Regions from separate parts of the Paenibacillus andongensis genome, predicted to be linked through region 3. Evidence: riboswitches for the same ligand, from Rfam matches in the RefSeq annotation. Region 3 holds a riboswitch; each other region holds the start of a gene.
The links. A riboswitch is a leader RNA that binds a small molecule or an ion and turns the genes downstream of it on or off. The one in region 3 is predicted to bind cyclic di-GMP.

Region 1: linked by a shared signal. The riboswitch ahead of NYR53_RS00150 (PilZ domain-containing protein) and the one ahead of NYR53_RS14425 (putative motility protein) in region 3 are both predicted to bind cyclic di-GMP.
Region 2: linked by a shared signal. The riboswitch ahead of NYR53_RS25520 (hypothetical protein) and the one ahead of NYR53_RS14425 (putative motility protein) in region 3 are both predicted to bind cyclic di-GMP.

The regions. Positions count from the first base shown of each region.
Region 1 covers NZ_CP104467.1:28,295-32,478, reverse strand. Annotated here, with positions in the region: gene prfA (peptide chain release factor 1) at 1-132, opposite strand, end outside; gene ychF (redox-regulated ATPase YchF) at 167-1,267, opposite strand; gene NYR53_RS00150 (PilZ domain-containing protein) at 1,346-2,080, opposite strand; cyclic di-GMP riboswitch class I at 2,183-2,270, opposite strand; gene tadA (tRNA adenosine(34) deaminase TadA) at 2,550-2,987, shown strand; gene NYR53_RS00140 (DUF1697 domain-containing protein) at 3,000-3,545, opposite strand; tRNA gene NYR53_RS00135 (tRNA-Arg) at 3,682-3,755, shown strand; gene NYR53_RS00130 (stalk domain-containing protein) at 3,815-4,184, opposite strand, start outside.
Region 2 covers NZ_CP104467.1:5,690,246-5,694,429, forward strand. Annotated here, with positions in the region: gene NYR53_RS25500 (MarR family winged helix-turn-helix transcriptional regulator) at 1-57, opposite strand, end outside; gene NYR53_RS25505 (hypothetical protein) at 239-367, opposite strand; gene gloA2 (SMU1112c/YaeR family gloxylase I-like metalloprotein) at 357-752, opposite strand; gene NYR53_RS25515 (exopolyphosphatase) at 829-1,743, opposite strand; gene NYR53_RS25520 (hypothetical protein) at 1,880-2,185, opposite strand; cyclic di-GMP riboswitch class I at 2,290-2,383, opposite strand; gene NYR53_RS25525 (MDR family MFS transporter) at 2,493-3,716, opposite strand.
Region 3 covers NZ_CP104467.1:3,296,307-3,300,490, reverse strand. Annotated here, with positions in the region: gene dapA (4-hydroxy-tetrahydrodipicolinate synthase) at 1-753, opposite strand, end outside; gene NYR53_RS14430 (LysR family transcriptional regulator) at 877-1,752, shown strand; gene NYR53_RS14425 (putative motility protein) at 1,882-2,082, opposite strand; cyclic di-GMP riboswitch class I at 2,103-2,189, opposite strand; gene pyrE (orotate phosphoribosyltransferase) at 2,277-2,918, opposite strand; gene pyrF (orotidine-5'-phosphate decarboxylase) at 2,958-3,647, opposite strand; gene carB (carbamoyl-phosphate synthase large subunit) at 3,744-4,184, opposite strand, start outside.

The DNA of each region.
Region 1 (4,184 bases), 3.3 Mb from region 3:
AGCTTCTTGAAGATCAGATTGCTCTTTCGAGTATTCTCTAAGCTTCTTCGTATCACTCGTTACATCCGGGTCACACAACAGTTCACTTAATTTTTCATAGCGGTCCACAATGGACTGAAGTCGATCCAACATATAGGATCACTCCTTTCTTTACTTTTTTGATGAATTACACATTAAATCTGAAATGCATGACGTCCCCGTCATTTACCACATACTCTTTACCTTCGAGACGCACTTGGCCTTTTTCTTTCGCACCATTCATCGACCCTGCAGCTGCTAAATCATTATAAGAGACGACTTCAGCACGGATAAATCCACGTTCGAAATCGGTATGAATAACACCAGCCGCTTGAGGAGCTTTCGTTCCCTTGCGAATTGTCCATGCTCTTACTTCTTGCACCCCAGCTGTGAAATACGTGTACAAGCCAAGTTTTCTATAAGCTGCTTTAATCAATCTATTCAAGCCGGACTCTTGAAGTCCCAACTCTTCGAGGAACATCGCTTTTTCTTCGTCTTCCAGCTCGGCGATTTCGGATTCAACCTTCGCACTGATCGACACCACTTCGTTGTTTTCGCCCTCAGCAAACTCCTTCACAATTTTCACAAAAGGATTTTCATCTGCTGTTGCTACTTCATCTTCACTCACATTTGCCGCATAAAGCACCGGTTTCATGGTCAATAAATGAAGGTCGCGCACGAGAAGCTTCTCATCATCGCTGAGATCCAGGCTGCGTGCCGGTTTATCTGCATAAAGCGCTTCTTTAATACGCTCCAAACACTCCACTTCAGCCAAAACCTTCTTGTCGCCGCCCTTGAGGTTTTTGCGCGAACGTTCGATCTTCTTTTCTACCGACTCAATATCGGCCAAAATTAATTCAAGATTAATCGTTTCGATATCGCCGATCGGATCCACTTTACCGGAAACGTGGGTAATATTATCATCTTCAAAACAACGAACAACATGCACAATGGCATCCACTTCACGAATGTGTGCCAAAAATTTATTTCCAAGCCCTTCGCCTTTGCTCGCGCCTTTTACCAAACCCGCAATATCAACGAACTCAAAGGCTGTCGGGACAATGCTCTTAGGCACAACAATCTCTACCAGCTTCTGCAATCTCTCGTCTGGTACTTCAACTACCCCAACATTCGGATCGATCGTACAAAACGGATAATTCGCAGATTCTGCCCCCGCCTGTGTAATTGCATTAAACAATGTCGATTTTCCTACGTTCGGTAGACCGACGATACCTGCTTTCAAAGCCATTGTAGTTACAACTCCTTAATTTTCGAAAATCATCCTTCTTATTATATAGCACTTGGAACGCAAAAAAAAGCCTGAAGGCTATTGATTCGCCGCAGACTTTTTTTCTGTCGCTTTTTTAAATTGCGCTTCCCGCTTCTGTACGAAGTAAGTTTCGATCTGATTCGTAAGGATGAAACCCCTTAAAGCATTGGTTTTTTCAGTTGGAATGTCGATATAGCTAGCCCCATAATAGAAACCATTTTCAACCTTTTCTTTTCTTACAATTTCCATCGAACAGGGTATCGTAAAACCCAAATCCAGCTCGACTTCAAGTTGTGAATGCTTTTGAACGATTTTATCAATCATAGCATTATCATTTATGGTAAAACCTAAGCCGTTGATGGATATATTTTTGATTGAAATGCCAAGCGGGTTCTCAAATTGATGTTTATTCCTTTTATTCATATCCTGAAGCCCGAATAAGCGACCTGTATGGGTCACATCCACACGTGGGAATTCCCGTTTTTCTGCGAATTTTTTCCGATTTTCAGGTGGATTAATGACGATGACGGAGCCGAATTCTTTGGCAACAACGGTTGTATTCATCACAAACAAGCCGGATTTGGTATATACCGTCATTTTCGCTTTATCGCCAAGTTGAAAGACATCGTATTCCGGCAATTCAACCTCAATAATGTCTCCGAGTGCATAAGTTAGCACGCCAGTGGCTACGAAATCGTCTTTTCCCAACATTGCCTTACTATCGATTAGTACGTCAGCGTCATATCCCTCCTTGCTTCCGTAATATTTCATGACGTTATATCCGTTGGCCATTATAAGTAACACCTCTCCCTTTACCCAAGTTATTCCCTATATAAAAAGAAACTGCCCCTAATGTAGGAGCAGCCTATTACCTTAATCAATAAAGCATCGATTTTCGGTAACCAGGCTGCCGTAGTTCCATTGGAACCGTAGACCCTCAGCTTTGCGTCCTTGCTTTTCAACAAGTTTGCCATTTTCGAACCTTGCTATCTTATTTCTACCTATCACGTTCTATATGGTCTAAAAGACCTACTAATATCTATCATTATACCTAGCCCAGTTGCTATTATCAATAAAATTCCTTGCATAGCTATTCTATTTGTTGTATGTAATGTAGAAAGATTAAATATCCACAGCTTTTTCAGTTATCCACAAAGCTATCCACAGGTTGTTAACAACGGAATGAATGTTCGATTGTTATGCACATGTGGATAAAAATATAATAGCGAGGTGTCCCCCTGTGGATGAACATATCCCCTGGATGAAAGAAGCGATTCAAGAGGCTCTCAAAGCCGAAGCCATCCGAGAAGTACCGATTGGTGCAGTCGTTGTCCATCAAGGTCAAATCATTGGCCGCGGCTACAATTTGCGTGAAACAACCCTCGATCCTCTCGCTCATGCTGAGATGATCGCCATCAAACAAGCGAGCGAACATCTTGGGGCCTGGCGGCTTTTGGACTGCCAGCTCTACGTCACCCTTGAGCCTTGCCCGATGTGTGCGGGCGCGATTGTGCAATCGCGGATTCCGCAGGTCATCTACGGCACCATTGATCCGAAGGCCGGCTGTGCCGGAACGCTTATGAATTTGCTGCAAGAGGACCGGTTCAATCACCGTGTCGATGTCATTAGCGGCGTCTTGCAAGAAGAGTGTTCGACGATGCTGACCCAATTTTTCCGTAAATTACGCGGCAAAGCTTAAAAATTCCTGCATCTAAATCAGCATCGCCGCTGCCAACTCAGCCAGTTTATTCATCGTATTCCAATTGCGTGTAGTCGCCGTATCCCCAAGCTTCTGGATATTGCTCGCAAGTTTTGAATCCAGAACACTTTGACGAAATAGAAAATAAATCTCTCCCCCGTGAATCTGAAATTCATCCTTGTCGCTTTTTCCATTGGATAGGATATCAGCGGTTTGTTGCGGGGGCATTTCCGTTAGAACAGAAATTTGGATGCTTTCACCTTCTAACAGAGCATCTGCATCGTATGGACAACTCCCTAGGATCAGCTCTAACTCCTCAACTGTGCGCAAAATTACCTTAGGCGATACACCAACGGCTTTGCTGATTTCCTGCTCGATACGCTGGCGCAGCGGTTCCACCGCCTCCTCCTCGGACATGAACAAGACATTGCCGCTTTGCAAATACGTTTGCACCTTAGCAAGTCCCGCCGCTTCCAGCGTCTTCTTCAAATCCGCCATCTTGATTTTGTTCTTTCCTCCTACGTTAATACCACGCAGAAAAACAATGTAAACTTTCATATCGGCATCCTCTTCCTTTGATCTGATATGTCCCTATCCTATTCTGTACTAAAATGTACCTCTCTTGTCGCGAAGAACTTCGACCACCCAAAAGGTTGCACCACGAAAGCCTTCGTGCTATCATAATTCTTGCTAAGCGCCCGTAGCTCAGCAGGATAGAGCAACAGTTTCCTAAACTGTAGGTCGTACGTTCGAATCGTATCGGGCGCGTAACCTTTCACAATGATAACGCCAGGTATCGGTTAATAACCGCTAACCTGGCGTTTTGATTATTGTTCCGGACAATGATTAATTTTTAAAGCTACATTCATACTTTCTTTAAATTTGTTGATATATTGCTCAAACGCTTTGGGATCTGAACTCCCGTTTCCGTTATATGACTCTGCTGCATCCTGCATCTGTTTTGCGTAATTGGTCATAATTTCTCGACAAATAGGTCCTGAAACCGGCGCTGTAGAAGCTGGAGCTTGTGTAGGGACCACTGGTGGAATATTCGGAGTCGACATGTCTGTCGTCTCATTTACCTGCTGGTATCTCCACTTTTTTATATAATCGAACTCTGGTGTTTTGTTCTTCAGAAATTCCTCTGCATCCGTTCGGTTTATTGCAATGAAACCCATTACTTTATTATTAAGCAAT
Region 2 (4,184 bases), 2.4 Mb from region 3:
ACTTATCGAATCCAAAGACCTTGCAATCATTCCAACCTCACGTAGAATTTCCTTCATATTTGCAACTCCGCTAATCATGTATTTTTAAAATGTCGTAAGAAAATAGTACTTCATTTTTATTGCATTTACAACAAAAATCCCGCAGACTTTTTCAACGGACAAGTAAATAAAAATCCCTCAACGGCTCATCCGACCTAGCTGCATGTATGCAGCGGTCAGATCAAGCTAGTGAGGGATTTTATTTTATAAACAAAAACCAAATCAATAATGCCCATAGGGGAATGGACACAAGAATACTCCATAAGCAGCCTTTGGCAAACCGCAGCTTCGGCTCCTGTTCAGTCCTTTCTTGACGATCATTTGGCATGTTCCACCAACTCCAAGGGCAGCCCATCCGGATCTGCAAAAAAAGTATATTGGTCACCGGTAATAGGATCAATCCGCACCGGTTCTACCGCAATCCCCTTGCTCTCAAGTTCTTTAACGCTTTGTTCCATATTCGGCACAACAAAAGCCAAATGCCTAAGGCCCCTTGCCTCAGGCTGGTTAACTCGCAGCGGAGGGTTCGGAAATGAAAATAACTCGATCTGCTGTTCGGTCTTCCCGATGCGCAAATCCAACTTATAGGAGTCACGTTCTGCACGATATGTTTCGTGTATGACCGTTAATCCAAGTAAATCGACATAGAAGTGTTTCGATCGCTCATAATTTGAGCTAATGATTGCCACATGATGAATTTGTGCTAACTCCACTCCATTCCCTCCTGTCCCCATTTCGTGAAAAACCGCATTCCGGGAACTCCCCATCCTGCGGTCCGTTTCATTCATTTTATCCGTCTGTTCGCATCGTTTCAACAATTTTCTTCAAAACTTCCTCAGCGTTCACATAGTCAACTTGGCAAGTACCTGCTGCATGATGACCGCCTCCACCATTTTGAAGCATCAAGTTACCAATATTCGTTTTCGATGTGCGATTCACAATGCTGTGTCCACAAGCAAAGACGCAGTTTTGTTTATTTCGGCCATCGATGACCCAAATCGAGATATTTTGCTCTGGATACAGGGCATACACCATGAAACGGTTCCCTGGATAGATGGTTTCCACATCACGAAGGTCGGTAATAATAACATTGCCTTCCGTCCGCGTATAGGTTTGAAGCATATCACGATATAAGGCATCTAATTCGAAATACCGCGCCACGCGCTCTTTCACATCTGGCAATTCCATAATCTCATGAACGGACATTGTTGCACAGTGCTCCACGAGATCTTCCATCAATTGATAGTTACTGATCCGATAATCGCGATAACGCCCTAAACCCGTTCGAGCATCCATGATAAAAGATAATAAATCCCATCCGCTCGGATTCAAAATATCTTCTTTGCTGAACTGCGCCGAATCCGCTTTATCCACCCCGCGCATAATATCGTCGATATCTCCGAAGGTCTCTCGCCCTCCATAGTAATCATAAACAACACGTGCCGCACTTGGCGCGATACGGGTTTCTCCTTTGAATTCAACCTTCTCCCCCATCCGCTCAAGTTCACTGGAATGATGATCGAACCACAAGCCACAACCCGCTACATAAGGGACATTGGCCAAAATATCGTTTTCTGAAACCTCAATCAAACCGTCCTGCATATCTTTGGGATGGACAAATTTCATCTCATCTACCATGTTTAACTTTTTGAAAAGCATCGCGCATACTAAACCATCAAAATCCGAACGTGTGATTAATCTCATGCTATGTATCCCCCTAATAATAGTTCCTAAGCACTACTAAAACCTATGAGATTCATTATATCAGCTAGTGTCAATTTGTGACAATGATTTTGTCTTTACATAACCCTTACAGCTGGTAATAAAAAAAACGATACGCCTAGATAGGCTGTACCGTTCTTAATTTGGATGATAAGCATTGATAGAGCCTTGTCAAAAATGCTTCAATTTGCGACATCGGCGGCATTTTAACCGAAAGTTTAACTTCGCCTTTCCAGTAAAAAATCAAGATGCTGTTGTTTCTCCCATGAAACATTTCAACATCCCAACAAGCTTCATTTAACGCGTACTCTTCCCGATTAATCATGAGCTTCGGTCCATCCGTGGAAGGTACCAAACGGGCAACATGGTTACCACATAACGAAGTCACTTTTTGTTCTTCTTGTAGTATTCCTTCAGATTGCATGCTGCTGGATCCTCCTTTTATTTTTACATAAATTTGTTATGACAGAGAGAAAAACCCCACCATAGTGAACCGATCGGAGGGGTTCTGATGTTGATACCCAATCGTTCGGCGGCTGGCTGGCTGCGAGTCCGGTTTTAGGACAAGGAAGCCCCTTTAGCTTTGCGTCACTGGCTTTCGCCAGCTTTGCCTTTGTCGAGATGTCTTTCTAACTATCTGAAGAGCTAAGTAATAAATATCTACTCTCTCAAGGATACGGGAACTCGTTTTGAAATCGAATAGTTCCTAAGAACTAATTTTGCAATATTTTTCAAAAAAATTCTTTTTTCGACGTATTTTTTAACATTATTTGACGAATAGAGCCTCTCCAATAAAAAAAGGACCCGGTAATCGTAAGAACGGCCATAAGAACATACAACGTATTTCCACCATAAGACACTAACAAGAACCCACCAACCCAAGGTCCAATAAAGTGGCCTATGTTCGTTAGTGTTTGAGCACCAAAATACGTGCCACGCATATGCTCGGGAGCTAATTTGTCAATCAACATATTAGCAGCAGGATAATTTAAAATCTCGCCAAAGGTGAAAATACCCATCGAAATAATAAGCCATACCAGCGAGTGGGAAAATGCAAAGCCAACATCCCCTAACGCAAACATTAGGTTACCAACTATTATTGCAGCAAGTGGCGTGTACTTCTCAGCCCAACGAGTAAGTGGAATCTGCATGGCGATAACCACAATCGCGTTCACACTCATTAAGATCGCAAACATTTTCACACCATCCACAAAACTATGCTCCAAATATTGCGAAAGTGTCACCATCACCTGTGAGTAGCCGATAGCTCCAATAATACCGCCAAGGATATACAATCGAAAAGTAACATCACTGCGAATCACTCGCAAAGCAGAAACAAAGGTAACTGAAGATTTCTTCTCACCCTCGATTTTCTTGATGCCAAAAACGATGAGCAGTGCATAAAGGGTGACCGCATAAATAAAATAAATGGTTCCTGTAATAAGAAAAGGCAGCGCACCGTTCATCGTAGCGAAAAAGGCACCCAAAAGTGGTCCGACAGCAACTCCTACATTGATAGCCATATACCGCATCGAAAACACCTTAAGTCTCTTCGCAGGTTCTGTGAGATCGGCCATCAACGCCTGAGATACAGGCTCATAAAATGACCGGCACAAGCCGTTCAGCATATTTAGCAGCATAAAAAGGATTGGTAATTTAACTATGCCGAAGCCTAAGAACACGAATGCCCAGCCAAAAAGCGCAGCCAGCATAATAATGCGCCTACCGAATCGGTCCGATAAGGTGCCCCCAATAAAGCCGCCTACGGTTCCAGCCAAAGAACCCATTCCGATGACAATTCCGATCATCACCGCGCTCATCGACGTATGTCTAGCTAAATAAATCGCGAGAAAAGGCAAACTCATGGAGGATGCTGCCCGAGCCATAACGGTTCCAAGAATTAACGTATGTACAATAGGATGATAAGAACTTAGAAAACCACGTAACCGATTCATTTAAAAGGACTCCTATCGCCGCTTAATTTACCGTGGGTCAAAGAAATCGACACCGAATTCCAATTATACACGAAAAATGACGATATGTGTCTTCAATTTGTTCTAAATTTCGAATGTGGCGCGCGGGATCGTGTCAGGATGGCGGGGTTCAGGTTGGTTCTCGACAAGCATGGATGCAAAATGTACATCTAAATTTGTTAAAAGCGGCTTATTGGGAGAGTTATCATGCATTTTGTACATCAAATTTAAAGCGAATCCGGCTTTTTAGCCTGAAGTGGTAGATTTAGATGTAGTTTTTGCAGCTTCTGCCTAGCAACAGCTAGTTTGAGCAGAAATTACCTGCACTTTTTGCATCAAATTACAAGGCTGTGGAAGGCGAGATTATCTACTTTGTTAAGATGGGGGTTCCGGCGTAAGTGATATCACCATTCGTTGAAGCTGGGGGTACTAGTTACTCTAAAAGATGGC
Region 3 (4,184 bases):
CTCTTCGAAAAGTAATCGAATGAGTGGCAGCAACTCATCGAATAGCTGTTTGCTCATCTCGTGCTGTCCAGCTTCAAAATGCCGATAAAACGATACAAAACGCTCCGTCATTACATTCGCTGATGCACTCATAATCCCTTTAGCACCGGAGCTTAGCGCGTCATAAAGCAATGAATCCTCCCCACACAAGACAGGTTTTGAACCAATACGTGAAAGCTCGGACACCAATCGAGTGTTCGGCGTACTGTCTTTCATACCTATGACTCCATCGAGTTCAAGTATCGTACGCACAGTATCAAGTTCCAACGTCACACCTGTCCGATGCGGTACTTCATATAAAATGACAGGCACACCTACGCTTGCTACTCGGCGAAAATGTTCAATGATCCCTTGTTGACTCGGCCTATTATAGTAAGGCACAACGACTAAAACAGCATCTGCCCCTAATTTCCAAGCAGCCGCAGTCTTTTTCACCGTGGACAACGTATCATTCGTTCCTGTACCAACAATGATCGAAGCATCTGCTTGCGCAGCCTCGCGAGCTGCTTGAGCCGTCGCGAATAAGATTGCCATCTCCTCATTTGTAATCGTCGGCGATTCCCCGGTCGTTCCATTAACGACCAGTCCATCTACCTCATCTTGAAACAAATTGTAAGCCAGATTATAAAAAGAGGCTGCATCTACCTCGTATTCCTCATCAAATGGCGTAACTATTGGAACATAGATCCCATGCAAGTCTTTCTCTCTTAACATCCCAATCATCTCCCAGTCCTATTTCATTTGTATATTCACTTTAGCATGGATCATTGGATCACAGTTAGCTATAATAAATGATAAGGATCATCAAAAATTTTGATAGTATAGCGAGGGGTTCCCATGGATTTAACCTATTTCCGAACCTTTCGGGAGGTTGCACGGAGAAAGAGCTTTACACGAGCTGCTGAAGAATTGGGCTATGCGCAATCGAGTATTACGATGCAAATTCAGAAGTTGGAACGCGAGTATGGCGTACCTCTTTTCGAAAGATACGGCCGTCAACTGCGATTAACAGCACCCGGTGAAAGTTTGCTAAAGTTGGTCTTGCAGATGCTTGATCTCTATGATCAATCCAAAGAAATGATAACAAGCGAAGTCAGCGGAACACTGACGATCGGTACGATTAACTCACTTGCTGCTTACTATCTACCACCTTTTTTACATGTACTGAAACAACAATTTCCTGGACTGAATATCCAGCTCTTCCCTGACAGTGAAGCTTCCCTCATTACCAAAGTCAGAGATGGAGACTATGACATTGGACTCCTACTAGATCGTTATCCTGCAGATACCACACTTGCTTGTACAAAGGTTAGGGAAGAACCATTAGTTTTGGTGGCACCGCTTGAGCATCCGTTCACGAAACGAACACAGATTCAACTAAGCGATTTTCAGCAAGCCGAATTTATCGTTACAGAAGAGGGCTGCATATATCGAGGCATGTTTGAAAAGTTGCTAAAAGATCATGCTGTCCCGCTTCAAATTGGATTTGAGCTCGGTAATTTAGAAACCATTAAGCATTGCGTCATGAATGGGCTTGGTATCGCTCTACTGCCTCAAATTGCCGTACAAAACGAACTGGAACACGGGAAATTAGCCCTTCTTCCTTTTTCACATTCGGACTTAAAATTGGACCTTCAACTGCTGCTGCACCCCAAAAAGTGGATGTCCCAGCCCTTGCAGTCGTTCATCGAATTGCTGACGATAAAAAGATGAATTGTTATTGTGATCACCTAATCCTGGTCCTACGCCATTCTAATTGACAATTGGCAGATCCATGACATCTGCGCGCACGAAAAAAGAAGCTCTCCTTTTCGTAAAGGTAGAGCTTCTTCCGTTATAACCTTATATGCGGATGTCGAGATTGCCACCCAAATGCGGTGTCGCAGAAGCGGTAACCAGCTGTTGAGATTTAGCAAAATCCTGTACTAATGTACTAGATGAAGCTGCTTGCATATCACTTACTTTGCTTAAAAGCTGAATGCCAACGGCTTGCTTCAAAGCGTCTCCACCACTAATCGCAGTCAGAACACTATTGATATTCACGAGCACTCCTCCTCTCATCGTTCGGTAGCTGGCAAGCATTCGGCCGCAACCGAGTAGCCCCTATAGCTTTGCGTCTGTCGCTTTCGCGTCATTTGCCATTTCGCAGATGTTAGGCTGTACCTAGCACTTATCCAGTATAGGATAAATTTACACAATTCGTCAATCTTCGCATTTCATTTTAAGCATTTACAAGCCTAAACACCAAACGCAGCAGGATTCAATCTCCAAGAACGAAGCAATTCCATATCTTCTTGTTTGATTCTCCCCTTCTCTAGAGCCACTTCAAGCAGTGTAGAGTAGTTGGAGAGTGTGTACAGTGGCATTTCAGCAGCTTGGAACGCTTCTGTAGCCTTATCTAGCTGGTAGGAGAAAATCGCCAGTACGCCTAGCGCTACTGCACCAGCTTCTTTAACAGCAATAGCTGCTTTCAAAGAACTGCCGCCTGTAGAGATAAGATCCTCAATCACGATCACTTTTTGACCTTGTTTCACAGTGCCTTCAATCAAGTTCTCTTTGCCATGTCCTTTGGCTTTATCACGAATGTAGATCATCGGAAGACCAAGCTTCTGAGCCACCCAAGCGGCATGAGGAATGCCCGCTGTTGCCGTACCAGCAACAACTTCAGCATCCGGGAATTTCTCTTGAATCAATGCTGCGAAGCCGTCAGCGATCGCTTCGCGAATAGCCGGGTGTGACATCGTCAGACGATTGTCACAATAGATCGGCGATTTGAGGCCAGAAGTCCATGTAAAAGGCTGCTGCGGTCGAAGTGCTACCGCTTCGATATCTAATAATGACGCTGCAATATGCTGCGCGATTGTTTCGAGTTGACTCATGTTACTTCCACCGTTCCTTCCGTTGTTAGACAAAGCATGCTACAAGATTGAATCGATAATCGCTTCAATCGCTGCTCTTGGATCCGCTGCGCCTGTGATCGGTCGGCCGATCACAACGTAGTCCGTCCCCTGCGCGAACGCCTCAGCCGGCGTCATGATGCGCGACTGGTCGCCCACGTCGGCTCCCGCAGGGCGAATGCCCGGCGTCACGGTGACGAACCCGTCACCGCACGCCGCCTTAATCGCAGTCACCTCAAGCGGTGATGCGACAACACCCTGAAGCCCCGCAGCATGCGCCAGGCGGGCATAGCGAATGACGGCCTGCTCAACAGTACCGGTCAGGCCGATCTCATCATTCAGCACCTGCACGCTGGTGCTGGTTAATTGCGTCACGCCGATAACGATCGGACGTGCAGCTCCAGAGCTTAGCCCCTTGTCGACACCCTCCAAGGCGGCTTCCATCATCTGCTTGCCTCCGGCAGCATGGACATTGAACACGTCAACCCCAAGGCGCGTCACGCTTTCCGCGCCGCCTTTGACCGTGTTCGGAATGTCATGCATCTTCACATCGAGGAACACCTTGTAGCCGCGCTCCTTTAGGCTCGCGACGAAGCCGGGACCTGCAGCATAGAACAGCTGCATGCCCACCTTCACGTAGCAAGGGATGCCTTCGAGCTGCTTTAGCAGCCCTTCAGCACCTTCTGCGTTCGCATAATCCAAAGCGACCATAATGCGACCGGTAACATCTGTGCGAGTTAGTATACTCAAGTTCGTCACTCTCCTTAGAGTTTTGCTTTAGCAAAACTGGCTTTGTAAGCATAGCCTTTAGACATGAATTGGCATTGCACGCGAGGAGAAGTTGATTGCTTCAAGCATATTAACAAGCGCTCTTACTGTATCGAGTGATGTCATACAAACCACACCGTTCTCCACCGCTTCACGACGAATGCGGAAACCGTCGCGCTCTGGCTCTTTACCTTTAGTCAGTGTGTTCACCACGAACTGTGCATCACCGCTGCGGATGAGATCCAGAATGTTAGGCGAACCTTCGCTTAACTTGTTCACCGTCGTCACTGGAAGACCAGCTTGTTCGATCGCTGTTGCCGTTCCGCCTGTTGCAATGATTTTATAACCAAGACGATAAAAGCCTTTTAAGATCTCAATCGCTTCTTCTTTATCTTTGTCAGCTACCGTTACGACGACAGATCCTGCCGCAGGAATTTTCATCCCCGCTCCAATTAAGCCTTTATAGAGTGCTTTGGCAAA